4 regions of the Citrobacter tructae genome follow, and region 4 is predicted to be linked to each of the others. Evidence: predicted binding sites of a transcription regulator. Region 4 holds the regulator's gene; each other region holds the start of a gene.
What was found. The regulator CRP, encoded in region 4, controls carbon source genes, mostly activating them, when cyclic AMP is high. The targets are predictions, from matches to a motif close to ATGTGANNNNNNTCACAT.

Region 1 (7,379 bases), 1.9 Mb from region 4:
TCTGTCGATTGGTATGCTGTTTGGTCGCATATGGGGATTCTGGCTTCCCGGTACGGATGAGATTACTATTCTGCTGGGATTAACCGGGATGGCGACGCTGCTGGCGGCAACAACGCATGCGCCAATTATGTCTACGCTGATGGTTTGTGAAATGACCGGGGAGTATCGCCTGCTCCCCGGATTACTAATCGCCTGTGTGGTGGCTTCCGTGCTGTCACGGACGTTACGCCAGGACTCTATCTACCGACAGCACGCTGCCGAGCATTGACAGGCGAATATATTGAGACAACTCACGTTGTTCTGCGCGTGGCAGATAAGGCAGTTCGCCAATCAGCGGGGCCGGTAATTTTTTGCCGAGTACGTCGATGATTTCAGCATAATGTGCCAGCCCAGGGTTGATGCGGTTAGCCACCCAACCAATCAGCGGTAGTCCGTCGCTGGCAATCGCCTGCGCAGTAAGGATGGCATGATTAATACAACCTTCCTGGATACCCACCACCATCAGCACGGGTAACTGTTCCTGAACCACCCACTCCGATAACGGACGCAGATCGTTCATCAGGCTGCGCCAGCCGCCGGTACCTTCTACCACCACGTGATCAACTTTTTCGCTCAGGCTGGCGAGTCCGTTGGATAACAGGGTGTAGTTGACCGGGCCGCTATGTGCGACGCTGCTTTCGTCCTCGCTGAGTGCGATCGGGTTGACGGCCTCGTAAGGCAGTTCCAGGGAAGAAACGCTTTGCAGCACCAGCGCATCTTTGTTGCGTAAGCCTTCCGGCGTCTCTTTGCTGCCTTTGGCCACGGGTTTGTAACCCGCAACACGTTTACCCCCTGACGCTAACGCTTGTAGTAATGCGCGGGAAACCACTGTCTTCCCAACAGAAGTGTCTGTACCTGTAATAAAGAAACGCTTCAGCATCACTAACTCCACCGTTATGCTTTGAAAATATAAGTCAGGAAAATAATACAGTGGAGAAAGTCTAAGGTAAGAGAACCTGAATCAGCTTGAGATAGCGCAATTTTTTGTACAACAGTTAAAAATTGTTAACCCTGTAATAGACGAATCAACAAAGAACCGTTATACATCGCGTCCTTCACGAGTGCAGCCCCTGCCATCGTTCCCTGGTTGGTAAACTGCGTACTCTCAACAACAATGTGTCGACTGTAGGCAGGTAGCGCTTGTTGACGAATGCTGTCAGCAATGGTCGGAAACAGAATATCTGCGGCCTTGCTGAGTGGAGATCCAATCAAAATCTTTTGCGGATTGAACAAATTCACCATGATGGCGAGGATGCGCCCCACATGTGTCCCAACGCCGTTGATAATATCTTTCGCCAGTAAGTCACCCTGCATGGCAGCCAGGCATATCGAATCCACCGTCAACGGTTGTCCATGCAACGAGGAACTCATCGACTGCTTCAGGCGCACCTGCGCGAGTTCGAGAACGCTGTCCACGCTGGCAATCGTTTCCAGACATCCATGATTGCCGCAGTAGCAACGCTTGCCATAAGGGTCCACTTGCGTATGACCAATCTCGACCAGACTGCTGCTACCCGCATGCAGCAAATGACCGTCGGTAATCACGCCAGCGCCCACGTTGTGGTCAATCACCACCTGAATCACATCGCGAGCACCGCGCGAAGCACCAAAAAGCGCTTCGGCCATAGTCCAGGCACTAATATCATGCTGAATGTACACCGGGACACCGGTATGTTTCTCCAGCGCATCGCCCAGTGGCATCTCCTTCACGTCATCGTAAAATGGCATGCGATGCACGATGCCATTCTCGGTATCAATAATCCCGGGTAAGGTGATGGCGATGGAGGTTAATCGTTCGAGCTTTTGCTGATGGCGGATGAAAAACTGATCGACCTGCGCGATAACGCGATCGAGCAGCGGAATTTCGGAGACCAGCGGCATTTCGAGGCAGTCTTCAACCACCAGTTTGCTGCTGAGATCGCGTAACGCGAGAAAAATCTCGCCGCGGCTGATACGAATAGATAAATAGTGCCAGGCTTCCGTTTCGACAACCAGGCCAACGGCCGGACGACCACGACTCCCGGCTTCTTTTATTTCCAGCTCTTGCACCAAATGTGCTTCGAGCATTTCGCGGACAATTTTGGTAATACTGGCAGGCGCCAATTGTGCCAGGCGAGAGAGATCAATACGCGATACCGGTCCGAGCTGATCAATCAGGCGATAAACTGCACCCGCATTGGTCTGCTTAATTTGATCGATATGCCCAGGCTGACTATCAGCAACCACCACTTACTCCCTTTATTTTCGCGCTCCGAAATAATCTGTAGACTATGGTGAAGCACTTCAATGGTTTCCGTCAACTTTTTACTTAGCCGTGTGATTTACTGCACATTTTTGCCCGTTTTTAAACTAATTTAAGCATGCTGTACCGCCGCCAAGAGCTGCTGGCGAAAGCGTTGCGCGGCATGGCTTTGCTCGCGATGTTTAGGCCACACCAGCCACATTTCAGAAACGGCATCTTCTTCTGCGATAGGTACCCAGCACATTTCATACAACTGCACCCGCTTAAAGGAGGCGGGCAGAATTGACACCCCCAGTCCCGCAGCCACCAGACCGATAATGGTCATCGCCTCGCCGACCTCCTGAGTGATGGTAGGCTTCAGGTCGTAGCGACGCATCAAGCCAAGAATATCGTCATACAATCCGGTACCCACATGCGGATCAAAAAAAACAAACGGCTCGCGGGCAAGTTCCGCCAGCGTGACAACTGGCTTTTTCGCCAACGGATGTACACGTGGGATCATCGCCATCAGCGGCTCGTGCAGGATGACCTCCCGGTGCAGCGTGTCCGGGAGTTGTGTATTGCGCAGGAGTCCCATATCCAGCGTCCCTTCGCTCAGCGGGGCAATTTGCTCGCGGGTATTCATTTCACGGGTTTGCATATGTACGTCGGGGTAACACTGGCGGAAAAAGGACAGCGTATCTGAAACCGCCTTGATAAACGGTGCAGAAGAGGTAAAGCCGATACGCAGCTCCCCCGCTTCTCCCAAATGCAGACGTTCGGCCCTTGCGGCGGCTTCGTTCACCAGCCCGAGGATCTGCCGACTGTCGGCCAGAAACTGTCTGCCTGCAGCAGTCAGCGCTACGCTGCGATTGGTGCGCGCCAGCAGCCGGGCGCCTACCTGCTGCTCGAGGATTTGGATCTGTTGGCTCAAAGGGGGTTGGGAAATATTCAGCCGGGCTGCCGCGCGGCCAAAATGCAGTTCTTCCGCAACCGCCACAAAGTAGCGCAGGTGACGCAGTTCAATATTCATATTTTTAAAATATTATTTGAGATTATTAATATATTAGACAGAATATTGTGATTTTCATACTCTTAAGGCTGGTTGTTAATAACAGATGGATTTCAAGTGAGCCGTACAACTACTGTCGATACTGCACCGACAAGCGATGTTGATGAACAGAGTATCTCCCCGCCGGATGCGTTTATAAAACGCGGCACATCCTCGTTTATGCGCGTCACGCTGGCGCTGTTTTCCGCCGGGTTAGCGACATTTGCCCTGCTATATTGCGTACAGCCGATCCTACCTGTGCTATCACATGAATTTGGCGTATCCCCCGCCAACAGCAGTATTTCACTGTCTATCTCAACCGCAATGCTGGCGATAGGTCTACTGTTTACCGGGCCACTTTCCGACGCCATTGGCCGCAAGCCGGTAATGGTCACCGCGCTGCTGCTGGCCTCCTGCTGCACGCTGCTTTCGACAATGATGACCAGTTGGCACGGTATTCTCATTATGCGTGCGTTGATTGGTCTGTCATTAAGCGGCGTGGCCGCAGTGGGCATGACCTATCTCAGCGAGGAGATCCATCCCAGCTTTGTTGCCTTTTCGATGGGTCTGTATATCAGTGGTAACTCGATTGGCGGCATGAGCGGCCGTTTGATCAGCGGTGTATTTACCGACTTTTTTAACTGGCGTATTGCGCTGGCAGCTATCGGCTGTTTTGCCCTCGCCTCCGCACTAATGTTCTGGAAAATCTTACCGGAATCCCGCCACTTCAGACCAACGTCGCTGCGGCCTAAATCATTGTTTATTAACTTCCGTTTACACTGGCGTGACCCAGGATTACCGCTGCTATTTATGGTCGGTTTCTTATTGATGGGTTCATTTGTAACGCTGTTTAATTACATCGGCTACCGCCTGATGCTGTCACCCTGGGAACTCAGCCAGGCAGTGGTTGGCCTGCTGTCCGTGGCTTACCTCACCGGTACCTGGAGTTCACCGAAGGCAGGGTCGATGACCACCCGCTATGGCCGGGGCCCGGTGATGTTGTTCTCGACGGGTGTGATGCTGGTAGGGTTGCTGATGACGCTGTTCACGTCACTGTGGTTGATTTTTGCTGGGATGCTGCTGTTTTCTGCCGGTTTCTTCGCCGCACATTCGGTGGCCAGCAGTTGGATTGGTCCGCGCGCTAAACGCGCCAAAGGCCAGGCCTCGTCTTTGTATCTATTCTGTTATTACCTGGGATCGAGTATCGCAGGTACGCTGGGTGGCATATTCTGGCATAACTACGGCTGGAACGGCGTCGGTGGGTTTATTGCGTTGATGCTGATCCTCGCGCTGCTGGTGGGGGGCCGTTTACACCACCGTTTGCACGACTGATAGTGATGCCCGGAGATAACAAAACATCCCCGGGCACCCATCAGCGTTACGACGTCGCTAATGCCTAAGCCGCGATTTGTAGGGCTACTACCGTGCCGTTCATCAGGATGTGCAGCATAATCGGCATCAATATACCGTTGCTTTTAATTCGGGCATAGATCAGAACCAGCGACACAATAAACAGCAGCAGCAAGGTTCTAAAATCCACATATTGCGTATGCATCAGCGCAAAAATGGCGGACACCACCGTCGACGTCAGCCAGGTTTTATCCTTGAACCAGTACTGGAAAGCATTAAACAGGCAACCACGGAAAATCATTTCTTCATAAACCGGGGCAATAAATATCAGTGACAAACTCGACAGCCATAGCGCATAACTGCGTAATGATACCTGGGTTGTCACCCATTCTTCATTCTGTCTTATTCCCAGCAGCCAGGGGCCAACAAATTGCACCAGCAAAAGTGTGGCAAATAAAATGCCAAACCACGTTGCGTTAAACCTACCTTTTCCTAAACCTGCTCTTTTGCTAAAGAAGAAATAATACAATGGCACCAGCACAACAAACTCCGCAGCGAACAGCAGCGGAAACAGCAACCCCTGTGCCTGTAATACCACGCTTTTGGCAAAGAAAAGAGGGACAAACGTGAGGCCAAACATCAGTAAAAACATCGAAACACAACCGGATACTGCCCTGCTTCTGGCGATATACTCGCTACCGACTTCCTGTTGCACACCTTCTCCTTGGTAAAAGATCACTTCATGATTTACCACATCAAATTTTCTTTATGATAAAAAGTATCATTATCGTTTACAAGCTACCAAAATTTCACCCGACCAGACGATGAATGGGTAAATGCGTTAAATCACGTTAGACTCTCCAGTCTGGTCCAACAGAACGAGAACGAAAATAATGAGTAACAGTACAAATTACCAGCAACTCACCCGCACCTTCCAGCGGCTCTCTCGCTTCTCCCACCTCTCGGCAATAGCCAGTTGGGACATGTTTACTATGATGCCTCCCGGCGGCAGTCAAGCCCGTGGCGAAGCGCTGGCGGAACTGAACGTCCTGGAACATCAGTTGTTAACCGACCCTAAGGTCGCCACATGGATTGCCGGCGCGAAACAGGAACAGTTGAACGATGTTGAGCAGGCCAATCTGCGAGAAATGACGCGCCTGCATCATCAAGCATCATTGTTGCCGGAATCCCTGGTCGAAGCCAAATCCCTGGCGGGCAGTCGCTGCGAACACGCCTGGCGCAGCCAGCGCCCAGCCAATGACTGGGAAGGCTTTGCTGAAAACCTGAAAGACGTGGTGAAGTACAGCCGCGAAGAGGCGAGGCTACGTGCCGAGGCCAAAGGTTGTTCACCGTACGATGCGCTGCTGGATGTGTTTGAACCAGACATGACCAGCGCCCGCCTGGACGTGCTATTCGCCGATCTCAAAAGCTGGCTTCCGGACCTGTTAAACAAAGTCGTCGCCAAACAATCCCAACAGTCGCTTATTGCGCCGATTGGCCCCTTCCCAACTGAGGTACAGCGCGAATTAGGTCTCGAGACAATGGCGCAACTGGGATTCGATTTTGCTGGCGGACGACTGGACATTAGCGCCCACCCGTTCTGCGGCGGCGTGCCGGAAGATGTCCGCATCACCACACGGTATGATGAAAACGAATTGCTCAGCGCACTGTTCGGTGTGATCCATGAGACCGGCCATGCGCGCTATGAGCAAAATCTGCCGCGCAACTGGTCAGGGCAACCTATCGCACTGGCGCGCTCAACCGCCATCCATGAATCTCAAAGCCTGTTCTTTGAAATGCAGTTGGGTCGAAGCACCGCCTTCCTGACGCGGTTAATTCCGGCGGTGAAGCGGCATTTTGGCGATCAGGCCGCCTTTGAAGAAAGTAACTTTATCGCCTGGAACCAGCAGGTGAAGCCGGGCTTTATCCGCGTTGATGCCGATGAGGTAAGCTACCCCGCCCATGTGATCCTGCGCTACGAAATTGAGCGTGCGCTGATTAACGGCGACATTGAAGTCGATGATATTCCGGCGTTGTGGAATGAAAAAATGCAGGCCTGGCTGGGGCTGTCAACCATCGGCAACTATCGCAACGGCTGTATGCAGGATATCCACTGGACCGACGGCGGTTTTGGCTACTTCCCTTCTTATACCCTTGGTGCCATGTATGCAGCACAGTTGTTTAGTGCAGCGAACCGTGCGTTACCGGGGTTAGAGGCGTCCATCGCTCAGGGCGACTTCAGCCCACTGTTTGACTGGTTACGCCAGAACATCTGGCAGCACGGTAGCCGTTTCACCACCGAACAGCTGATTACTCAGGCGACCGGTGAACCGCTCAGTAGCCGCTATTTCCGCGCACATCTCGAAGCCCGCTATCTGTAATCTCCTGCCGTGAGTCATTGTACAAACGGTTACACGCCGAAACCAATGACTCACGGAAGCCCTGATATTACAGCGATATAGTTATTTCAACGGCCCCGCAGTGGGGTTGAATGAAAAACCAAATCGAGGGTATGAGAATGAAAAAAGTATTAGCTCTGGTTGTTGCCGCTGCTATGGGTCTGTCTTCTGCTGCTTTTGCTGCTGAAACAACTGCTACCACCGCTCCGGCTGCTACTGCGACCACAAAAGCAGCCCCGGCAAAAACAACGCATCATAAAAAACAGCATAAAGCCGCTGAGCAGAAAGCTCAGGCCGCTAAAAAACACGCTAAAAAATC
Region 2 (7,379 bases), 1.6 Mb from region 4:
AAAAAGCGTATAGAGTGGGTGCGTCAGTTTATGCGCCAGCTGGAAGAAAACGCCGTGGCATAACCATCAAGCCGGGTGAGGGTAATACTCACCCGGCTGATGAATTTACAAACTCTTTGCACTTCCCTGCACTTCCCGACACAGCAAACCGCCATAATTCCCGTTTACTTTCACATGATAAAAACCATGTAAAAACAATGGATTTATGGTGATGTTAAACAATAAACAACTCTCTCGCTGGCTGTCGTTCTTTACGCTTGCCGCGTCTCTTGCTCTGGCGCTACCGGCCCAGGCAAACACCTGGCCGCTACCTCCGCCAGGAAGCAGGTTGGTAGGTGAAAATACCGTTCACGTTGTCGAAGACAACGGTGGTTCACTGGAAGCCATTGCGAAAAAATACAATGTGGGTTTTCTAGCACTGCTACAGGCTAACCCCGGCGTCGACCCTTTCGTGCCAAGAGCGGGCAGCGTGTTAACCATTCCGCTGCAAACCCTGCTGCCGGATGCACCGCGTGAAGGGATTGTGATTAACCTCGCCGAACTGCGTCTGTACTACTATCACCCGGGAAAAAATTCGGTGACCGTGTATCCAATTGGGATTGGTCAACTGGGTGGAGATACTCTGACACCCACCATGGTAACCACTATCTCTGATAAACGCGCCAACCCGACATGGACGCCAACGGCCAACATCCGCGCCCGTTATAAAGCCAATGGTATAGACCTGCCAGCCGTAGTGCCTGCTGGACCGGAAAATCCGATGGGTCATCATGCCATTCGCTTAGCGGCTTACGGCGGCGTGTACCTGCTGCACGGAACTAATGCTGATTTTGGCATTGGAATGCGCGTCAGTTCTGGCTGTATTCGCCTGCGCGACAGTGACATTGAGACCTTATTCCGCCAGGTCACGCCAGGCACCAGAGTTAATATTATCAACACGCCAATCAAAGCCTCTGTTGAACCCAACGGCGTGCGGCTGGTAGAAGTGCACCAGCCGCTGTCAGAAAATATTGATGACGATCCGCAGGTGCTGCCGATCGTACTCAACGCGTCAATGCAGACGTTTAAAAATGCCGCGCAAACGGATGTCTCCGTCATGGAACACGCGATGGAAATGCGCTCCGGGATGCCCGTAGATGTGACGCGTCATCACGACGTCAGCCAGCAGTCACTGTAAAAGTCATACCATAAAAAAACCCCGCTAGATTTTTTCTAGCGGGGGTTTTTATTTAACTCGCAGTGGCATTGCGATGGGTTAAAACTTATTTGTAGATGACTGCTGTCCCATGGAGGGTATTAGGACCAGTTACAGAGGTAATACGGAACGACTTCGCCCCCATTTCATCCGCTTTCTGGGCCAACTGTTCTTCCAGAGAACCTAAGTTAGTCCCCGCATTCGCAGAGATAATCCCCACCTTCTGTTGGCCCGCAGGCGTTGCCTGAACTTCTACAGCAGCAAAGCTGGCAAATGAAAGTGAACTCAGAACAGTAGCAAGCAGCAGCGTTTTTACGTTTTTCATAATAGTGACCTTGTGCAGATGAATGTGTGTCGAAAAGATTAACTTAACGATCGATAGGTAAATGATAGATGTGATCCAGGTCACACGTCAATATTTTTTTATAACGATCATTATATAAAATACAAAGGTCTTATTTTTCATATCAATAGCAATAAATTATTTTTATCGTGATTACACTGGAGAGTAAGGGAGAATATTTTTATAATGATTGTTCAATAAACCCAACCAGGTACGACGGCACCATGACAACTGAAACGACAGGTTGTGCAAAAAAAAGCCGTGGCCGACCAAAAGTGTTCGACAGGGAAGCCGCGCTTGATAAGGCCATGACACTCTTCTGGCAACACGGATATGAAGCGACATCGCTCGCCGATCTCGTGGAGGCGACCGGCGCTAAAGCGCCAACGCTGTATGCGGAATTCACCAATAAGGAAGGTTTATTTCGTGCCGTGCTGGATCGCTACATCAGCCGCTTCGCCGCAAAACACGAAGCCCAACTTTTTTGCGAAGAAAAAAGTCTCCTCTCCGCACTGGAAGACTATTTCACAGCAATCGCAACCTGCTTCACTAGCAAGGACACGCCAGCGGGATGTTTTATGATTAATACCTCCGCAACGCTTGCCGCCTCTTCTCGTGATATTGCGCACACGGTGAAATCCCGTCATGCCATGCAGGAACAAACGCTGACCCAGTTTCTTCGCCAACGCCAGGAACATGGTGAAATTCCAGCTCATTGCGATCCGCAGAAACTGGCCGAATTTCTGAGCTGTATTTTGCAAGGAATGTCGATCAGCGCCCGCGAAGGGGCTACGTTCGAGAAACTGATGCGGATAACCCGCACCACGCTGCGTCTGTGGCCTGAACTGCTCAAAGAGTAACGCGTTACCGTTACAACCTTTCATCACTTCTATTATCGGGAGTTTATCGCGCTCCCGATCCCCTCAGAATGCCCCTACATTCATCATTGTTTTCATGAGCTTAATGCTGCATTTTTGTAAAAACAATTGATAATCACAATCGTTATCAGCAATATTCGCGTTTGTTTTAACATCTGTTTCCCAATGTAACACTCGGTTTCTGCGCCGTAATAACAAAAACAGACCGACTCTTTTTAAAAGGAATGCGAATGAATAAGCGTCTTTGGGTGCTCAATCCCCTCTTATTGTCCTTAACCCTTCCGGCAATGGCGGCAGAGGAAGACGATCTTATCGTCAGTGCCAACCGCAGCCAGCGCACCGTGGCAGAAATGGCACAAACTACCTGGGTTATTGAAGGCACGGAGATTGAGCAGCAGGTTCAGGGCGGTAAAGAGTTTAAGGACGTACTGGCTCAGTTGATCCCCGGTATTGATGTCAGCAGCCAGGGACGCACCAACTATGGAATGAACATGCGCGGTCGCGCGATCGTTGTGCTGATCGACGGCGTGCGTCTCAACTCCTCGCGTACCGACAGCCGCCAGCTGGATTCCATTGACCCGTTTAATATTGCGCACATCGAGGTTATCTCAGGCGCAACCTCGCTGTATGGCGGCGGGAGTACCGGTGGGTTAATTAATATCGTCACCAAAAAAGGCCAACCTGAACGTGAAGTTGAACTTGAACTGGGCAGTAAAAGCGGGTTCAACAACAGCAACGATCATGATGAACGGGTTGCCGTAGCCGTCAGCGGAGGAACCGATCGCGCATCCGGGCGTATGTCTGTTGCTTATCAACGATTTGGGGGCTGGTACGATGGCAACAACGATGCCTTAATGCTGGATAACACTCAAACTGGCCTGCAGCACTCTGACCGTCTGGACGTCATGGGCACCGGGACGATTGAGCTTGATGACAACCGTCAACTGCAGCTGGTGACCCAGTACTATAAAAGTCAGGGCGATGAGGATTACGGATTAGATCTGGGCGAGAATATGTCGGCCGTTACGGGAACGGGTAAAGCGTATACCAGCAACGGTCTGAATTCAGATCGTATTCCCGGTACAGAACGTCATCTTATTAGCCTACAATATTCGGATGCGAATTTCTTCGGCCAGAATTTAGTCAGCCAGATATATTACCGTGATGAATCGCTGACCTTTTACCCCTTCCCTACTCTGAGCAAAGGCAAGGTCACCAGTTTTTCTGCATCACAGCAAGACACCGATCAGTTTGGTGCCAAAATTACCCTCAACAGTCAGTTGATGGATAACTGGGAGCTCACCTGGGGCATCGATGCCGATCACGAAACCTTCGATTCCAATCAGAAATTCTTTGATCTGGCCTATTCCCTGCCTTCTGGTGGCATGGATAACCGCACCGCTTACACCACCGGGCGCTACCCTGGATACAGCATCACCAACTTCGCACCTTTCTTGCAAAACAGTTATGACATCAATGACATCTTCACGCTTAGCGCCGGGATTCGCTATCAATGGACTGAAAATCGGGTTGATGACTTCGTCGGTTACGCACAGCAACAAGGGATTGCTAACGGACTGGCAAACTCCGCCGATGCGATCCCGGGCGGGAAAACCGATTACGATAACCTCCTGTTTAATGCCGGGATCCTCGCCCACCTGACCGACCGTCAGCAGACGTGGTTTAACTTTTCTCAGGGGGTGGAACTCCCCGATCCGGGCAAATACTACGGTAATGGCACTTATGCACTGGTCGGAGATCGTTACCAGCTCCAGCGCAGCGTTAACGTTGCAGATTCACGACTGGAAGGTATTAAAGTTAACTCCTTCGAACTGGGATGGCGCTATACCGGTGATAGCCTGCGCACACAACTGGCGGCCTATTACTCAACCTCAGATAAATCGATCGTCATTAACCGCAGCGATATGACCATTAACGTACAACCCGACGATCGCCGGATTTATGGTCTCGAAGGTGCGGTAGATTACTTCATCGCTGATACCGACTGGAGTGTGGGAAGCAACTTCAACATTATAAAATCAGAAGTGAAGCAAAACGGAAAATGGCAGAAATGGGATGTCACGCTGGCCTCACCGTCAAAAGCGACCGCCTGGGTTGGCTGGGCGCCTGAGCCCTGGTCGCTACGTGTGCAGAGTCAGCAAACCTTCGACCTGAGCGATGCCAGCGGCAACAAGCTGGACGGATACAACACCATGGACTTTATTGGCAGCTATCAACTTCCGCTGGGTAAACTGACCTTCAGCGTGGAAAACCTGCTGGATGAAGAGTACACCACGCTGTGGGGACAACGTGCACCACTGCTTTACAGCCCTACCTATGGCAGCCCGTCGCTGTATGAGTACAAAGGACGTGGTCGCACCTTTGGTCTGAACTACGCATTGACCTTCTGACAAAAAAAGCCCCCCAGCCTGAGCGAATGGGGGGCTAATTGATGTACAGAATAAAACTATTTTTTACGCTTTGTTATTCAGCACCAACTGGCCGTTATTATCCAGTGGGATTTGCGAGCCAGGGTCTTTATCCATACGGATTTTGCCCTGCTGATCGCCAATTTTGTACGTGACGTCGTAACCCAGCATTTTTTCCGCTTTGTCATACACCGTTTTACAACGCTGCTGAGTACTGGTGTAGGTATCGTTTTCCTGCATCGAGCCCTGGATCTGGTTACCGGCATAACCGCCACCTAATGCACCCGCTACGGTGGCGATATCTTTGCCACGTCCACCACCAAACTGATGGCCGATAACCCCGCCAGCAACGGCACCCAGCACAGAGCCCGCGATACGGTTTTCATCCTGCACCGGTTTACGGTGCGTGACCGTCACGTTGCGGCATTCCTGACGCGGCGTTTTTACCGTTTCTTTAATTGGTGTCGCAGAGACAACATGCGCATATTGTGGGCCACGCTCAAACACGTTAAGACTGGCCACCGCTGCCACACCCAGCGCAGCAGCTACGCCAATCCCTATACCCGCCAACATTGATTTATTCACGGGACTTCCTCCTTTTTTGCTATTAGCAACAACTTTGCAACAGGAGATGAAGAATGCCAATCAGATTACGGATGAAAATAGCGGAACGAGGAGGTAAAGCAGCAGGATTCAGATAACTCTGACGGAAGGAGCCGGATGAATAACGTCATCCGGCATCACTCGTATTAGTGCAGTTTCAGGCGCGGGCGAATCACTCGGTTGATACTGCCAACCAACATCATCAGACCGGTTTTGAAATAACCGTGCAACGCAATCTGGTGCATACGGTACAGCGAGATGTAGACGAAGCGCGCAATACGCCCTTCCACCATCATTGAACCACGCGTCAGGTTGCCCATCAGGCTACCGACGGTAGAGAAATTGGACAGCGAAACCAGCGAGCCGTGATCTTTATACTGATACACCTTCAGCGGCTTGCCGTTCATCTGCGCCAGAATGTTACTCATTGCGCACGATGCCATCTGGTGCGCAGCCTGAGCGCGCGGTGGGACAAAGCCACCTTCCGGACGTGCGCAGGACGCGCAGTCACCAATCGCGTACACGTCAGGGTCGCGAGAAGTTTGCAGGGTTGGTTCAACCACCAGTTGGTTAATGCGATTCGTTTCCAGACCGCCAATATCCTTCATAAAGTCCGGCGCTTTGATACCTGCCGCCCAGACCATCAGATCGGCCTCAATATACTCGCCGTCTTTGGTGTGCAGACCGCCTTCATCAGCGCTGGTTACCATCGTCTGGGTCAGCACACGCACGCCCAGCTTGGTCAGCTCATTATGGGCCGCGCTGGAAATACGCGGCGGCAACGCAGGCAGAATACGTTCACCGGCTTCTACCAGCGTCACATTCAACGCTTCGTTGGTTAGCCCTTTGTAGCCGTAGCTGTGTAGCTGTTTCACTGCGTTATGCAGTTCGGCTGAAAGCTCCACGCCCGTTGCGCCACCGCCGACAATGGCGATATTCACTTTGCCGTTGACGCCCAGATTCGCAGAATATTTCAGGAACAGGTTCAGCATTTCCTGGTGGAAACGGCGCGCCTGGTGCGGGTTATCGAGGAAAATACAATGATCTTTAACACCCGGCGTGTTGAAATCATTAGACGTACTGCCCAATGCCATCACCAGCGTGTCATACGCCACTTTACGCTCAGGAACCAACAATTCGCCTTTTTCATCGCGCAGTTCAGCAATAGTAATGGTCTTCGCTTCGCGATCGATATCCATTACCGAACCCAGTTGGAATTCAAAACCGTGGTTACGGGCATGCGCCAGATAGCTCAGTGCATCAACACCTTCATCCAGCGATCCGGTTGCTACTTCATGCAGCAAAGGTTTCCACAGATGGCTGTGATTTCTGTCTACCAGCGTGATTTTGGCCTTCTTCTTGCGCCCCAGTTTTTTACCGAGCTGCGTCGCCATTTCCAGTCCGCCAGCACCGCCGCCGACAATCACGATCCTTTTCAATGGTATAGTCAACGTGACCCCCTTAAATTTTATCAACCAATTGTTAATTAAAAGTTATAGGCATAGCCTTTAATTAACAACACGTTACGATAATGAAAATGTTCTTCGAGACTGAGAATAACACGAACGGTGCATTGGTCATACCAAATTTGATGTGTATCAAGTTTTGATGCTGAAAAGATAGACAACTTGAACTTTTTAGATAAAAAAACCAGCCCGCAGGCTGGTTTTGTTAAACGCGAGTAGGTGACTAACCTAATGTTTTAAAGGCTTTGATTCGCTGCAAATGCGGGGAGATATTTTTGAATTTATGGGTCTGCTCTTCGTCCCAGACAATTTCATAATAGTGATGCAGCTCTTCGGAAGATCGCTGACTGTTCAGCGCTTCATCATGGCGTGACAAAATGACCAGACACCGATCGCGGTTCTTTTCACGGAAATTGGTCACGCATTTTGTGGCGATGTCAGCGTACTCTTCCGGCCTGTCGATTT
Region 3 (7,379 bases), 1.3 Mb from region 4:
CCTCACGGAAACAAAATACAGGGATTAACAGAAAGGCCAAAACGACGAAGAGGGTTTGCACATCCATGCTTATTTTCCTTGTTTTTTTTGTAGTTCGAGTAATTGTTCAGGCGTAACCGCCGGGTAGCCCTGTGCATCGTCCGGTACCTGATGCATAGTGGGAATGGGTACTAGCGGGCCTAAAAAGCGTGGTTCACGTTTGAAAATATAGAGATCGGCGAGTGCACCAAAACGGGCGCCAAATTCACGTACCCGCACAGTGAGCATATCTTTTGGCGAAGGCACCGCATAGCACTGGGCTTGAATGCCCATATGCAACGCAATAAACAAAGCGCGCTCGCAGTGGAATCGCTGAGTAATAATGATGAAATCGTTGGTATCAAATACTTTGCGGGTACGCACAATCGAATCGAGCGTACGGAACCCGGCGTAATCGAGCACGATGTCAGCCGGATCGACGCCTGCGGCAATCAGATCTTTACGCATCGTCATCGGTTCGTTATAGCTTTGCTGGGCATTGTCGCCGCTGAGCAGCAGGTAATTTACCTTACCACTGTTATACGCGTTTAATGCACCCTGAATACGGTAGCGATAATACTGGTTAATGACGCCGGTGCGATAGTATTTCGCTGTGCCCAAGACCACGCCGACCTGGCGGTAAGGCAAATCCTGTAATTCGTCGTAGATGTAGGGGGCTGTTTTCCAGCTCATCCATCGGTCGAGGCCAAGCACAGTCAACAGCAGCAGGCCAACCAGGACTAACAGGCTGTAAAACACGCGCTTTAACATGCAGAAAACTCGTTATTTGGATGGAATTTCAATCAGGCTACTGTACCCGACGGCGTAGCGCAAGAAACAGCAGTCTGATTGAGGGGATTTTCAACAATCCAGCCGTGATAAGCGTTGAGTCATCAGGCAATTAACTCAGCAGTACGCGACTGATGTTATTGCATCCCAATGCTTTCAGGGTAGCGGATGTCGCATCCCACTGGATCAACGGCGCATCGGCTTTTTCAGCCAGCACGGCGCGTTGAATGTCCGGGTAATCGTATCCGTTGAGATTCAACAGGTTTAACGCGCCCTGTAGCGGAGGCAGAGTTGGGTTAAAGGCGGCGTTTTCAGCGTAGCTGCCGCTGAAGATTTGACCGTCTTTGCATTCCAGCGCCACACCGCTTGGGGAGTTGCTGTACGGCATATGGCACCGGTTGGCTGCGGCGATCGCTGCCTGGGTCAGCGCATCACCTTGCAGCGTAAAACCGTGATCCTGCTCATCCATCAGTAATGTTTTGATGTCGAGATCTTTCGGGCCAAAAGCGTCCGGTAGATAGTCACGCAGTGCGAGAGGCTGACGACCTGGCAGATGAATGCGTAAATCCAGTCCGCTGTTCAGCTCGTTCATAAACTGACGGCAGTGGCCGCAGGGGGTGTAGTTGACGGTAATGGCGGCGAGTCCCTTTTCTCCGCGCAGCCAGGCGTGGCAGATGGCGCTTTGCTCGGCATGAACGGTTTGCTGCATGGTCGCACCAAGGAACTCCATGTTCCCACCGAAATACCAAGTGCCGCTGATGCCGCGAGAGATAGCGCCAACGTTGAAGTTGGACAGCGGGGTACGTGCGCAGCTCGCCGCCAGCGGCAGTAGAGCGAATGCCAGCGCGTCTTCGTCCAGTCCCGATTCGCGTTTCAGCGAAGAGACCTGCTCAGCCGTCAGCATGGCGGGAAAATGCGCATCCGCCAGAACAGGGGCCAGAGCTGATTGCAAGTTATCCGCGAGTTGAGCAAAAGCAGTTTGAAAACGTGGATGCATGGCGATGCCTCATAACAATGTAATGGGATCGTAGTTTACGGGCCTGTTACGGCTTTATATGTGATCTGAATCTCATTGTGTGTGCAACTCATGAAACTTAAATGAAAAATGTGCAACGCATCGCAAATAAATGAGCTAAAAATGCCGATTAGCCGACCACGGCCAAAATCACCGGGAACAGGAAGGGAGCCACCAGCGAGGTGATGATCCCGCAAATGACCAGCGCCAGAGAACTGAACGCGCCTTCCTGGTAATCGAGCTCCGCGCAGCGTGCTGTACCCAGGGCGTGAGACGCGGTGCCCATTGCAAGTCCACGCGCCGCTTTGGTGCGAATGCGCATTGCATTTAACAGGGTATGACCAAAAACGGCACCAAGGATCCCGACAAAAATAACGCAGACGGCGCTGATAGCCGGAATGCCACCAATACTTCCGCCCACCGCCATGGCGATAGGCGTGGTCACCGACTTCGGCATGATAGACGCGGCGATTTCCGGTGATGCCCCCATCAGTAACGCAACCGTGGTACCGGTGACCATCGCCACAATGCTACCGGCAAAGCAGATAGCAATAATGGATTTCCAGCGGGCGCGGATTTGGTGCAGCTGTTCGTACAGCGGGTATGCCAGCGCGACCACGGCGGGTTGCAGCAAATCGTTCAGCACTTCGCTGCCTTTGAAATAGTGATCGTAGGGAATACCGGTCAGGATCAGAAAAGGGATGATGACCACCATGGCAACAAGCAGTGGGTTCAGCAGCGGCATTTTAAACCGCGCCGCCAACTTACGTGCGCCAAAAAATACCGCTAAGGTGAGGGGTAATGACCACCAGATATACGACATCATTCTTTCGATCCTTTTTGCCCAACGATTTTGCGTTCACCGTGTACAAGGTGCGAGCTCCAGCTCACCACCAGGAAAACGACCAGCGTACTGATGGTGCAGGACACCACAACCGGCCCAAATTGTGCGCGTAGCAAGTCAAAGTACTGCATGATCCCCACGCCAATCGGCACAAACAGCAGTGCCATGTAGCGAATCAGGACATAACAACCGGGGTTAACCCATTTCGCGGGCAGTATCTGCAATGCCAGCAGTACAAAAAGAATCAGCATGCCGATAATGCTGCCAGGGATGGTGATTGGCAGCAGTGAGGCAAGAAAAATACCCGCATAGAGGCAGGCATAAATCAGGACAAACGCGCGTAAATATTGCCAGATAATGTTCAGTGACTTGCTCATAGTAGAAACCCTTGACGAAACTCATTCATCATACAATTAAACTTAAAAACGTGCTACCGATCACATCATGAATTCTAAGCATAGTGGAAATAGATATCTGGAACATCGGGCAATAACCCTAATCAACAGGACGACCTCTGTGCGCCGTTTGCGGTGCTTTAATCTATTGCACAGAGACGTTACCATAGCGCCTCTTTTTTTGCGGGTGACGATATGCGTGTATTACTGGCGCCGATGGAAGGCGTGCTCGACTCACTGGTGCGCGAGCTGCTGACCGAAGTCAATGATTATGATTTGTGCATCACCGAGTTTGTGCGCGTGGTGGATCAACTCCTACCGGCAAAAGTGTTTCATCGGCTCTGCCCGGAACTGCATAACAACAGCCGCACCCCATCCGGCACACAGGTACGCATACAATTGCTGGGACAGCATCCACAATGGCTGGCAGAGAACGCGGCCCGTGCGGTTGAGTTGGGATCGTATGGCGTTGACCTGAACTGTGGCTGCCCGTCAAAACTGGTTAACGGCAGCGGCGGTGGTGCGACGCTGCTGAAAGATCCTGAGTTAATCTATCAGGGCGCAAAAGCCATGCGTGAGGCGGTACCAGGCCATTTACCGGTGACGGTGAAAGTGCGTCTGGGTTGGGACAGCAGCGACAGGCAGTTTGAAATTGCCGATGCCGTTCAGCAGGCGGGTGCCAGCGAGCTGGCGGTTCATGGTCGTACCAAAGAGCAGGGCTACAAGGCCGAATATATTAACTGGCAGGCGATTGGTGAGATCTGCCAGCGACTGACTATTCCGGTTATTGCGAATGGTGAAATCTGGGACTGGCAGAGCGCGCAAGATTGCATGGCGGTAACCGGCTGTGACGCGCTGATGATCGGACGTGGGGCACTAAATATTCCTAACCTGAGTCGGGTCGTGAAATACAACGAACCACGGATGCCGTGGCCCGATGTGGTGACACTGCTGAAAAAATACACCCGGCTGGAAAAGCAGGGCGATACCGGGTTATATCATGTGGCGCGTATCAAGCAGTGGTTGGGGTATTTGCGTAAAGAGTATGCTGAAGCCACAACGTTATTTCAGGAAATCCGCGTACTTAATCATTCACCGGATATCGCGCGCGCGATTCAGGCTATTGAGATTTAACCGGCTATTGTTTTGCAAGCCGGATACGGTGTTTACGCCGCCATCCGGCATTGATGTCAGAAAATCATCTTAAACACGCCCGTTACTACCAACAATCCAATCAGAAAAATAATTAAAATAGCCCACAGCAGAATTTTCATTAGCCTTCCCTTTTCGGTGAGTTCAGACTGAGTATAGGAAATTATTGAAAACTCTGCCTACAGGCTCAATTATGCAGGCTTACGTGCGCTGAGCAGAAACACCATCGGGCGCTCTTTCTCTTCATCCAGCGCGGGGTTGGCGGCAATTTGTTCGGCAGACGGTCCCCACTCATCAAGAAAGACAATCTCAAACCCAGCGCTGATTAGCGCGTTGATCCAGGTTGCCAGCTTGCGATGTTGTTTTTTAACCCCTTCAGTAAACCAGTTGCTGATGCGCTCGCCTTCTTGCTGATAGTGATTCACCGGCCAGGACAGTTGTCCGGTTTTATCTTTTATCCAGCCCTGGGTGAGTGGTGCCGTATAAATAGGGTGTTCTGCAGAAAAGACCAACATTCCGCCCGGTGTTAATGACTGGTAAATCGTTACCAATAACCGCTCTATATCCTGTAAATAATGCAGGGCGAGCGAGCTGTAAACCAGTTCAAAGGAATCTGCTGCCAGCGTAAGTGCTTCAAGATCTTCGCGCTGGTACTTAATTCCCTCTCCAGGCGTCATGCTGCGAGCCTGGGCTAACATCTTCTCTGAAATATCAAGACCGACGACGCTTGTGGCGTGGTTATCTCGCGCGTAGCGGCAAAACCAGCCGTATCCGCAGCCTAAATCGAGAACACGCTTATCCTGCAACGAAGGGAGCATCGCCTGTAATATTGGCCATTCGGGGGCGCCGTCGAGTCCTTTTACGGAGCGATCCAGCGTGGCATATCCGGCAAAGAACTCGGGGTCGTCATAGATATTCTGTGACATAATGTCTCCATCCATAAACTATTAAAATTATTTAATCTGTATTATTTGTCGGGTGTATATTTTTCCGATTATATATTTTTATTGCCAAAGATGTATTGCCACGCGTAACTAAAAAAGAAAAAGCGACAAGTCGTAATCTCTGCACATCATTTCTTACCTGTATATCTCCATGAATCGTAATTCTGTTTTTGTCGCGACGGCATTATTGCCGCTTTTTATTCTAATGGCGGGCTGCGCCCCGATGCACGATACCCGCCAGTCGCTCTCACAGCAGACGCCTGCTGCAAATGTTGACTCCGCGTTACCTGCAGCACTTAAAAATGGCTGGCCAGATAGCCAATGGTGGAAGGCGTATCACGATGCCCAGCTTAATGCGCTGATTGACAGCACGTTAAAGAATTCGCCTGATATGCAGGTAGCAGAGCAGCGTATTCAACTGGCGGAGGCGCAGGCTAAGGCCGTTGAGGCGCAGGATGGTCCGCAGATTGATTTTTCGGCGGATGTCGAGCGCCAGAAAATGTCTGCCGAAGGGCTGATGGGACCGTTTGCCATCACCGATCCCGCAGCGGGCACCACCGGACCGTGGTACACCAATGGCACCATGGGGTTAACTGCGGGCTGGAATCTGGACCTGTGGGGCAAGAACCGGGCGGAGGTGACGGCACGTATTGGCGCTGTTAAAGCACGTGAAGCAGAGCGCGAGCAAACCCGCCAACTGCTGGCGAGCGGTGTTTCCCGTCTGTACTGGGAATGGCAGACGCAGGCGGCGCTGAAAACCGTGCTGACGCAGATCGAAACTGAGCAGCAGAACGTCATTAGCGTCGATCGCGAACTGTATCAAAACGGCCTGACTTCCTCGGTAGAAGGTGTCGAGACTGATATTGATTCCAGCAAAACGGAGCAGCAGCTAAATGACGTCAACGGGAAAATGAAGGTGATCGAGGCGCGATTGAGCGCGCTGACCAATACGCAATCCACTTCGTTGAAGCTTCATTCCACGGCGATGCCGGCAGTCGAAAGCCAGTTGCCGTCCCAGTTAGGCTATTCGCTGCTGGCCCGTCGACCCGACTTGCAGGCAGCACACTGGTACATTGAGTCTTCACTGAGCAGTATCGATGCGGCGAAAGCGGCGTTTTATCCCGACGTCAACCTGATGGCTTTTCTGCAGCAGGATGCCTTACACCTGAGCGATTTGTTCCGTCATTCCGCCCAGCAAATGGGGGTAACCGCCGGGTTAACGCTACCGATTTTCGATAGCGGCAGGCTGAACGCGAACCTCGACATCACCAAAGCGCAGAGCAACCTGACCGTTGCCAATTACAACAAAGCCGTCGTCGATGCGGTGAATGATGTCGCACGTGCGGCAACTCAGGTGGATACGCTGGCACAGAAAAACCAGCATCAGCTGCAGATCGAACATGATGCGCAGCGCGTGGTGGGTCTTGCGCAGGCGCGGTTCAACGCTGGGATTATCGCAGGCTCCCGCGTTAGCGAGGCAAAAATTCCGGCGCTGCGTGAGCAGTGTAATGGCCTGATTCTACAAGGTCAGTGGCTGGATGCTTCCATCCAGTTGACCAGCGCGCTGGGTGGCGGATACCACCTGTCCTGACATGTGGGCCCGGCAGATTCAGACGGTCGGGCCCGTTTTTCGTTTATGGCGCCGTTTCATCCACCAGCGGGCGGCCACCATAATTCCGATAACCAGAACCAGCCAGATCCAATGCTTGATGTGCTGGTCAAGGCTGTGCAGCCACGGAGCAACCACTTCTCCGCCCACGTAGCCGAGCGTGGTAAACAGCGATGCCCAGACCAGCGCCCCGAGAATATTCAGCGGTAAGAAGATTTTCGGCGGCAGGTGGCTGGCACCAATCAGCAGGGGGCCAATGACCCGAAAGCCATACATAAAACGCGTACCGACCACGAACAGGTAGGGACGCCGTTGGATCATTTTTTGCGCAGAATGTATTTTTGCCTGATGACGCGAGAAACGACGCAGAATTTTGCCGCCATAACGACGACCGAGCAGATAGAGTAACTGATCGCCAATCATCCCCCCCAGCGCGACGGAGAACACCACCAGCGGAAATTTGAGCAATCCCTGATGCGCCGCAACGCCGCCCAACAGAGTAATGGTTTCGCCTTCGGCCAGGCTGCCAATGACTAACGCCGCATAGCCGTACTGCGCAATAAGATTGTTTATATCCATACGTTTGTATGACCTCCATCGCTCATAGCATACA
Region 4 (7,379 bases):
AAAATATCTGCACACGTATGATGAAGCCGTTCCGTGGAATCAGGTTCCGGGCACATTTACCCCCTGGCAGCCTCTTCCTGAACCGACGGACGTGCTGTTCTATGAAGGCTTGCACGGCGGTGTAGTAACCCCGCAACAAAATGTGGCGCGGCATGTCGATCTATTGGTCGGGGTGGTGCCAATCGTCAACCTGGAGTGGATCCAGAAACTAACCCGCGATACCAGCGAGCGCGGTCACTCCCGCGAAGCGGTAATGGACTCAGTCGTGCGCTCAATGGACGATTACATCAATTACATCACCCCGCAGTTTTCCCGCACGCATATTAACTTCCAGCGCGTACCGACGGTCGACACCTCTAACCCTTTTGCAGCAAAAAGCATTCCGTCATTGGATGAAAGCTTTGTTGTTATCCATTTTCGTAATCTGGAAGGTATCGACTTTCCCTGGCTACTGGCTATGCTGCAGGGCTCATTCATTTCTCACATCAATACATTAGTGGTGCCGGGTGGCAAAATGGGGCTGGCAATGGAGCTGATCATGCTGCCGCTGGTCCAACGGCTGATGGAAGGGAAGAAAATAGAGTAAGCGGTGTTTGTGCCGGATAGCGCTAGGCTCATCCGGCATTAGAAATTACGCCGCAATCACTTCATAGGAATGGGTAATATTCACCGCTTTTTCTAGCATCAACGCCACGGAACAATACTTCTCCGCCGAGAGGTCTACTGCGCGGGACACTGACGCGTCTTTTAGATCGTTACCGGTGACGATGAAATGCAGATTAATATGGGTAAACAGACGCGGCGCTTCTTCACGACGTTCGGAAGTGAGTTTCACTTCGCAGTTGGTCACATCCTGACGACCCTTTTGCAGGATCGACACCACATCAATCGCACTACAGCCACCCGCAGCCATTAGCACCATTTCCATCGGGCTCGGCGCTTTATCACCAGAGTTACCGTCCATCAAGATTTGGTGGCCAGAGGCGGACTCACCGAGGAAGGTTAACCCCTCAACCCACTTTACACGCGCTTGCATATTTCGTAACTCCAATGTTTCAATTTTCCTGACAGATTACGCGTACATAACAATTCTCGCAACGGAAGGCGACCTGCATCATGCTGAAGCGAGACACCAGGAGACACACGGCGAAAGCTATGCTAAAACAGTCAGGATGCTACAGTATTACATAGACGTACTGCATGTATGCAGAGGACATCACATTACAGGCTGCAGTTCACTTTTTAGCAGCCCCTTTCCCAGGTAGCGGGAAACATATTTTTGCAACCCCAGAGGCAGCGTCGTTTTCTGGCTCTGGAGACAGCTTATAACAGAGGATAACCGCGCATGGTGCTTGGCAAACCGCAAACAGACCCGACTCTCGAATGGTTCTTGTCTCATTGCCATATTCATAAGTACCCATCGAAGAGCACGCTGATTCACCAGGGTGAAAAAGCGGAAACGTTGTATTACATCGTTAAAGGCTCAGTGGCAGTGCTGATCAAAGATGAAGAAGGGAAAGAAATGATCCTCTCTTATCTGAATCAGGGCGATTTCATTGGTGAATTAGGCCTGTTTGAAGAAGGCCAGGAACGTAGCGCCTGGGTACGTGCCAAAACCGCATGTGAAGTCGCTGAAATTTCATACAAAAAATTTCGTCAATTAATCCAGGTTAACCCGGATATTCTGATGCGCCTGTCTTCCCAGATGGCTCGTCGTCTGCAGGTAACGTCCGAAAAAGTGGGCAACCTTGCCTTCCTGGATGTCACTGGTCGTATCGCCCAGACCCTGTTGAACCTGGCGAAGCAACCTGACGCTATGACCCACCCGGATGGCATGCAGATCAAAATCACCCGTCAGGAAATTGGCCAGATCGTTGGCTGTTCCCGTGAAACTGTTGGTCGTATCCTGAAGATGCTGGAAGATCAGAACCTGATCTCCGCGCACGGTAAGACGATCGTCGTCTACGGCACGCGTTAACCTCATCGAAATGGCGCGTTACCGGGTAATGCGCCATTCTTGTTTACACCGATGTGGCGAAGACTGATTTATCACCCCGAGATCAACTACGCACTACGACAAACCCTGGTGCTGTGTTTGCCCGTGGCTGTCGGTCTTATCATCGGTCAGCTTCATCTGGGGCTGCTTTTCTCCCTCGTCCCTGCCTGCTGTAACATTGCCGGTCTTGATACCCCGCATAAGCGCTTTTTCAAACGCTTAGTTATTGGCGCGTCGCTGTTTGCCGGGTGCAGCCTGATCATGCAGTTGCTGCTGGCGCAGACCATACCGCTTCCGCTAATCCTCACCGGCCTGACACTGGTTCTCGGCGTAACCGCAGAGCTGGGCCCTCTGCATGCTCGATTACTGCCAGCCTCACTGATCGCGGCGATTTTCACGCTAAGTCTGGCCGGGAATATGCCCATCTGGGAGCCGCTGCTGATCTATGCGCTGGGTACGTTGTGGTACGGCGCGTTCAACTGGTTCTGGTTTTGGCTGTGGCGTGAACAGCCGCTGCGGGAATCGCTCAGCTTGTTGTACCGCGAACTGGCCGATTATTGTGAAGCAAAATATAGCCTGCTAACCCAGCACGTCGATCCCGAAAAAGCGTTACCCCCGCTGCTGGTTCGCCAGCAAAAAGCCGTGGATCTGATCACCCAGTGTTATCAGCAAATGCACATGCTTTCGGCGCATCGCAATAACGAGTACAAACGCCTGCTGCGGTCCTTTCAGGAAGCACTGGATTTGCAGGAACATATTTCCGTTAGCCTGCATCAACCGGAAGAGGTGCAAAAGCTGGTCGAGCGTAGCCACGCGGAGCAGGTGATTCGCTGGAACGCGCGCACCGTCGCCGCCCGCCTGCGCGTGCTGGCAGATGACATTCTGTATCATCGCTTGCCTACGCGTTTTTCCATGGAGAAACAGATTGGCACGCTGGAGAAAATTGCTAACCAGCATCCGGACAACCCGGTCGGGCAGTTTTGCTACTGGCACTTTAGCCGTATTGCCCGCGTGCTACGCACTCAGCGTCCACTGTACGCCCGAGATTTGATGGCCGACAAACAGCGCCGATTGCCGTTGCTCCCTGCCCTGAAAAACTATCTGTCGTTGAAATCCCCGGCGCTGCGTAATGCCGGACGCATCAGCGTCATGTTGAGCATCGCCAGCCTGATGGGCAGCGCCTTACACCTGCCAAAACCTTACTGGATCCTGATGACGGTCCTGTTCGTCACGCAAAACGGCTACGGTGCAACGCGGGTACGTATTTTGCATCGTTCGGTAGGTACGCTCGTCGGGCTGGTGATTGCTGGCGTCACGTTGCACTTTCATATTCCGGAAGGATTTACGCTGGCGGCCATGCTGGTCATCACCCTCGGCAGTTATCTGATCATGCGCAAAAACTACGGCTGGGCCACCGTCGGCTTTACAGTCACGGCGGTATATACCCTGCAGTTGCTGACGCTGAACGGGGAGCAGTTTATCGTGCCGCGCTTTGTCGATACGGTGCTGGGCTGTTTGATTGCCTTTGGCGGCACACTCTGGCTGTGGCCGCAGTGGCAGAGCGGCCTGCTGCGCAAAAACGCCCACGATGCGCTGGAATCCGATCAGGAAGCCATTCGCCTGATCCTCAGCAACGATCCGCAGGCAACACCGCTCGCGTATCAGCGTATGCGGGTCAATCAGGCACATAACACACTGTTTAACTCACTCAACCAAGCGATGCAGGAGCCAGGATTTAATTCGCATTACCTGGCCGATATGAAACTGTGGGTCACGCACAGCCAGTTCATCGTCGAGCATATCAACGCGATGACCACGCTGGCACGAGAACACACAATGTTGACGCCGGATTTGGCGCAGCGGTATCTGGAGTCCTGTGAAATTGCAATTCAGCGCTGTCAGCAGCGGCTGGAATATGACGGGCCGGGAAGCTCCGGCGATGTGAATATTCTCGAATCACCGGAGATGCTATCCCACGGTCCGTTAAGCACTCTGGAACAGCATCTGCAGCGCATTTTGGGTCATCTGAACACTATGCACACCATTTCTTCTGTTGCATGGCGTCAGCGCCCGCACCACGGTATCTGGCTAAGCCGACGATTGCGGGATATGAAGGGCTAACACTGTTTGCCGGATGTCGCCGCTGAACTGTGCTTTTCCGGCAAACAGGCGATCAACCCACCACTTTCGCGACCGCCTGCGCGAAGCGCTGCATCCCTTCATCGATATCCGCTTGCTCTACCACCAGCGACGGCGCAAAACGCATCACGTCCGGGCCGGCATTCAGTACCATCACCCCTTCGTGGGCAGCCGCGTAGAGGAAATCGCGCGCCCGGCCTTTGAACTGCGGCTTCAGCTCCGCGCCAATCAGCAGCCCCATGCCGCGAATATCGCTAAAAATGTCATACTGAGCATCGATTTTCTGTAAATGCGCAACAAATTCCTGACGTTTGGCCTGAATACCTTCCAGCACGTCCGGCGTGTTGATGATGTCAAACGCCGTCTCTGCAACCGCGCAGGCCAGCGGATTACCACCGTAGGTCGAGCCGTGCGAACCAACATGGAACGCAGAAGCAATCTCCTGAGTGGTCAACATGGCACTCACCGGGAAGCCGCCGCCGAGGGCTTTGGCGCTGGTCAGAATGTCCGGCGTCACGCCGTAGTGCATATAGGCAAACAGATTGCCGGTACGCCCCATCCCGCACTGCACTTCATCAAATACTAGCAATGACTGATGTTGATCGCACAACTCCCGCAGGCCCTGTAGGAATTCCGGTGTTGCGGCCATGACGCCACCTTCGCCCTGAATCGGTTCGACGACAACCGCGCAGGTGTGATCGTTCATCACCGCTTTAACCGCATGCAGATCGTTAAACGGCACATGAATAATGTCCGCCGGTTTTGGGCCAAAGCCGTCAGAATATTTCGGCTGTCCGCCGACGGAAACGGTAAACAGCGAACGGCCGTGAAACGCATTGTGGAAGGCGATAATTTTGGTTTTGAACGGACTATGTCGCACGCAGGCATAGTGGCGCGCCAGCTTAAAGGCAGTTTCGTTGGCTTCGGTGCCGGAGTTCATGAACAGCACACGCTCGGCGAAGGTCGCTTCAATGATTTTGCGGCCTAAACGCAGAGCGGGTTCATTGGTGAAAACGTTACTGGTGTGCCACAGGGTTTCGCCCTGGGTTTTCAACGCCTCGACCAGTGCCGGATGGCAATGCCCTAACGCTGTAACTGCAATGCCGCCCGCGAAATCAACATACTCTTTGCCCTGTTGATCCCAGACTCGACTCCCTTTCCCTTTTACCGGAATAAACTCTGCCGGTGCATAAATCGGCAGAATCACTTCATCGAATGTTGCGCGCGTAATTGCAGTTTGTTCAGTTGCCATGTCATTGCCACCCTATTAAGCAGAAATGTTAGTGAAATTATAATCACAAAATATGAATAAAAAATCACTGAATAGCAACCACAAATCATCGATTGAGGAAATTAGCCAGCAGTTGATGCCCCTGCTCACTGAGGATACTTTCCGGGTGAAACTGTACACCTTCCAGATCCCACTCGCGGTGACGAATGCCCATAATTTCCTGAGTCTCGCTCCAGGCCGTTACCTCAAAGCAGGCAGGCAGCGTCTCTGGCGCAACCACCAGAGAGTGGTAGCGTGTCACCGTTAACGGGTTCGCCAGCCCCTGAAAAACGCCCTGCCCGGTATGCGTAATTGGGCTGGTCTTACCGTGCATCACTTTCGCCGCTCGCACCACGCTGGCACCAAATGCTTGCGCCATCGCCTGGTGACCCAAACAGACGCCCAGCATCGGGATTTTTCCCGCATAGTGACGAATAACGTCCAGCGAGATCCCGGCATCATCCGGCGTACAAGGGCCGGGGGAAATAACGATTTTTTGCGGGCTCAGCGCGTCGATTTGCGCCAGCGTCAACTCGTCGTTGCGCCTGACAAGAACCTCAGCGCCCAGTTCGCAGAAATATTGATACAGGTTCCAGGTAAAAGAATCGTAGTTATCGATAAGCAGGATCATTGCGGCTCCGGTACAGAAAAACCGCGCTATTCTACCCAGTTTCTCGGGCTTCGCTTACCACTTTAAGAAATATCGCCCGCAACGCCGACAGGTCGCCCATCGCACCACTCTGATTGGCCTGATTCCACTCTTCGACCGGTATACCATCCCAACTGAGCATATACCCGGCATGGATCGCTAACTGTTCGAAGAAAATACGCTGTGCCAAACCACTACCAATACGAAACGGGTGCAGGACATTAATTTCGCAATAATAATGCGCGAGTCGGTCGATAAACGTATCCTTTGGCTGCCCAAATAGCCAGGACTCGTCTTCCAGATCCTGCATCAGCGCATTGCCCTCTTTCTCGATGTAGGCAAAGTGGCAGAAGCGGGTATCACCCTGATAAATATCAACCTCGCGCAGCTGGCCCGCCCAGTCAAAAATATCCTGATAGAGTTGACGATGGATAGCACACAGGTGTGGCAAACCGCGTTTGTACGGACCCAGCCCAATCGTCGCCGCACGCAGCGCCGTCAATTCGTAGGCAGCCTGCGCCAGACGTTGTGCCTGATGAACCCCCAGACGATTACGCATTACGTTCAGGCCAGGATACAAATAGGGATCGCGCCCATCACCGAATTTATCGCTCATAGTGCCTCCTCAATTCTTCAAGGCGCGCCAGGGCGTCTTCAGCGCTCAACGTAACCCGTGGAATATCCACGCCTTCCAGGCGTCGGCTGGCCTGGAAATTGCCGTTTCGCAGTTGTTCCCAGAGACTGGACTTTTGTTTATCGGTGAGTTTTTTCACGTGACCTCCCTGAATGTGCCGGCACTTGCCACAAGTATAAGCAGCAATTTTGGGTTACGCAGAGAAGGGAGAGAACGCGGGCAGGAACCGCCCGCGCAAAAATACGATTACGGCAGGACTTTCGCAGACAAGATAACAATCGGTTTGGACGGGACGTTCTGGTAAGGACCCACATCGTGCGTCGGAACTTGGGCTATCTTATCCGCGACATCCATCCCTTTCACCACTTTACCAAAGACGGCATAGCCGAAGTCACGCTGACCGTGATCGAGGAAAGCGTTGTCCGCAATGTTAATAAAGAACTGGCTGGTCGCGCTGTCTTTGTCTGCTGTCCGTGCCATGGCAATGGTGCCACGGGTATTGCGCAGTCCGTTATCGGCTTCATTTTTAATTGGCGGGTTAGGCTTCTTCTGCTGCATCTGCTCGGTAAAACCGCCACCCTGCACCATAAAACCCGGGATCACACGGTGAAACGTGGTGTTGTTATAGAAACCATTGTTTACATAATCGACAAAATTTTGTACTGAAACCGGGGCTTTTTGGCTATTCAGC

Region 1: the regulator CRP is predicted to act here: its motif matches at 2,354-2,371, upstream of mlc (sugar metabolism global transcriptional regulator Mlc).
Region 2: the regulator CRP is predicted to act here: its motif matches at 1,589-1,606, upstream of bhsA (multiple stress resistance protein BhsA).
Region 3: the regulator CRP is predicted to act here: its motif matches at 1,863-1,880, upstream of cdd (cytidine deaminase).

Annotation. Positions count from the first base shown of each region.
Region 1 is NZ_CP038469.1:867,666-875,044, reverse strand. Features, by position in the region: gene clcB (voltage-gated ClC-type chloride channel ClcB) at 1-268, shown strand, start outside; gene bioD (dethiobiotin synthase) at 224-919, opposite strand; gene mlc (sugar metabolism global transcriptional regulator Mlc) at 1,045-2,265, opposite strand; gene E4Z61_RS04740 (LysR family transcriptional regulator) at 2,394-3,293, opposite strand; gene E4Z61_RS04735 (MFS transporter) at 3,390-4,643, shown strand; gene E4Z61_RS04730 (CPBP family intramembrane glutamic endopeptidase) at 4,708-5,313, opposite strand; gene E4Z61_RS04725 (carboxypeptidase M32) at 5,555-7,042, shown strand; gene asr (acid resistance repetitive basic protein Asr) at 7,180-7,379, shown strand, end outside.
Region 2 is NZ_CP038469.1:542,566-549,944, reverse strand. Features, by position in the region: gene mfd (transcription-repair coupling factor) at 1-63, shown strand, start outside; gene ldtC (L,D-transpeptidase LdtC) at 212-1,177, shown strand; gene bhsA (multiple stress resistance protein BhsA) at 1,263-1,520, opposite strand; gene comR (TetR family copper-responsive transcriptional repressor ComR) at 1,763-2,398, shown strand; gene E4Z61_RS03185 (TonB-dependent siderophore receptor) at 2,647-4,827, shown strand; gene E4Z61_RS03180 (glycine zipper 2TM domain-containing protein) at 4,891-5,430, opposite strand; gene ndh (NADH-quinone dehydrogenase) at 5,595-6,899, opposite strand; gene ycfP (alpha/beta hydrolase YcfP) at 7,138-7,379, opposite strand, start outside.
Region 3 is NZ_CP038469.1:303,495-310,873, forward strand. Features, by position in the region: gene E4Z61_RS02000 (DUF2542 family protein) at 1-67, opposite strand, end outside; gene sanA (outer membrane permeability protein SanA) at 70-789, opposite strand; gene cdd (cytidine deaminase) at 920-1,804, opposite strand; gene E4Z61_RS02015 (CidB/LrgB family autolysis modulator) at 1,953-2,648, opposite strand; gene E4Z61_RS02020 (CidA/LrgA family protein) at 2,645-3,043, opposite strand; gene dusC (tRNA dihydrouridine(16) synthase DusC) at 3,257-4,195, shown strand; gene yohP (small membrane protein YohP) at 4,252-4,335, opposite strand; gene E4Z61_RS02035 (class I SAM-dependent methyltransferase) at 4,405-5,139, opposite strand; gene mdtQ (multidrug resistance outer membrane protein MdtQ) at 5,309-6,748, shown strand; gene E4Z61_RS02045 (DedA family protein) at 6,767-7,345, opposite strand.
Region 4 is NZ_CP038469.1:3,798,681-3,806,059, reverse strand. Features, by position in the region: gene E4Z61_RS18815 (phosphoribulokinase) at 1-586, shown strand, start outside; gene E4Z61_RS18810 (OsmC family protein) at 632-1,036, opposite strand; gene crp (cAMP-activated global transcriptional regulator CRP) at 1,346-1,978, shown strand; gene E4Z61_RS18800 (YccS/YhfK family putative transporter) at 2,030-4,117, shown strand; gene argD (bifunctional acetylornithine/succinyldiaminopimelate transaminase) at 4,170-5,387, opposite strand; gene pabA (aminodeoxychorismate synthase component 2) at 5,473-6,036, opposite strand; gene E4Z61_RS18785 (putative adenosine monophosphate-protein transferase Fic) at 6,068-6,670, opposite strand; gene E4Z61_RS18780 (YhfG family protein) at 6,660-6,827, opposite strand; gene ppiA (peptidylprolyl isomerase A) at 6,935-7,379, opposite strand, start outside.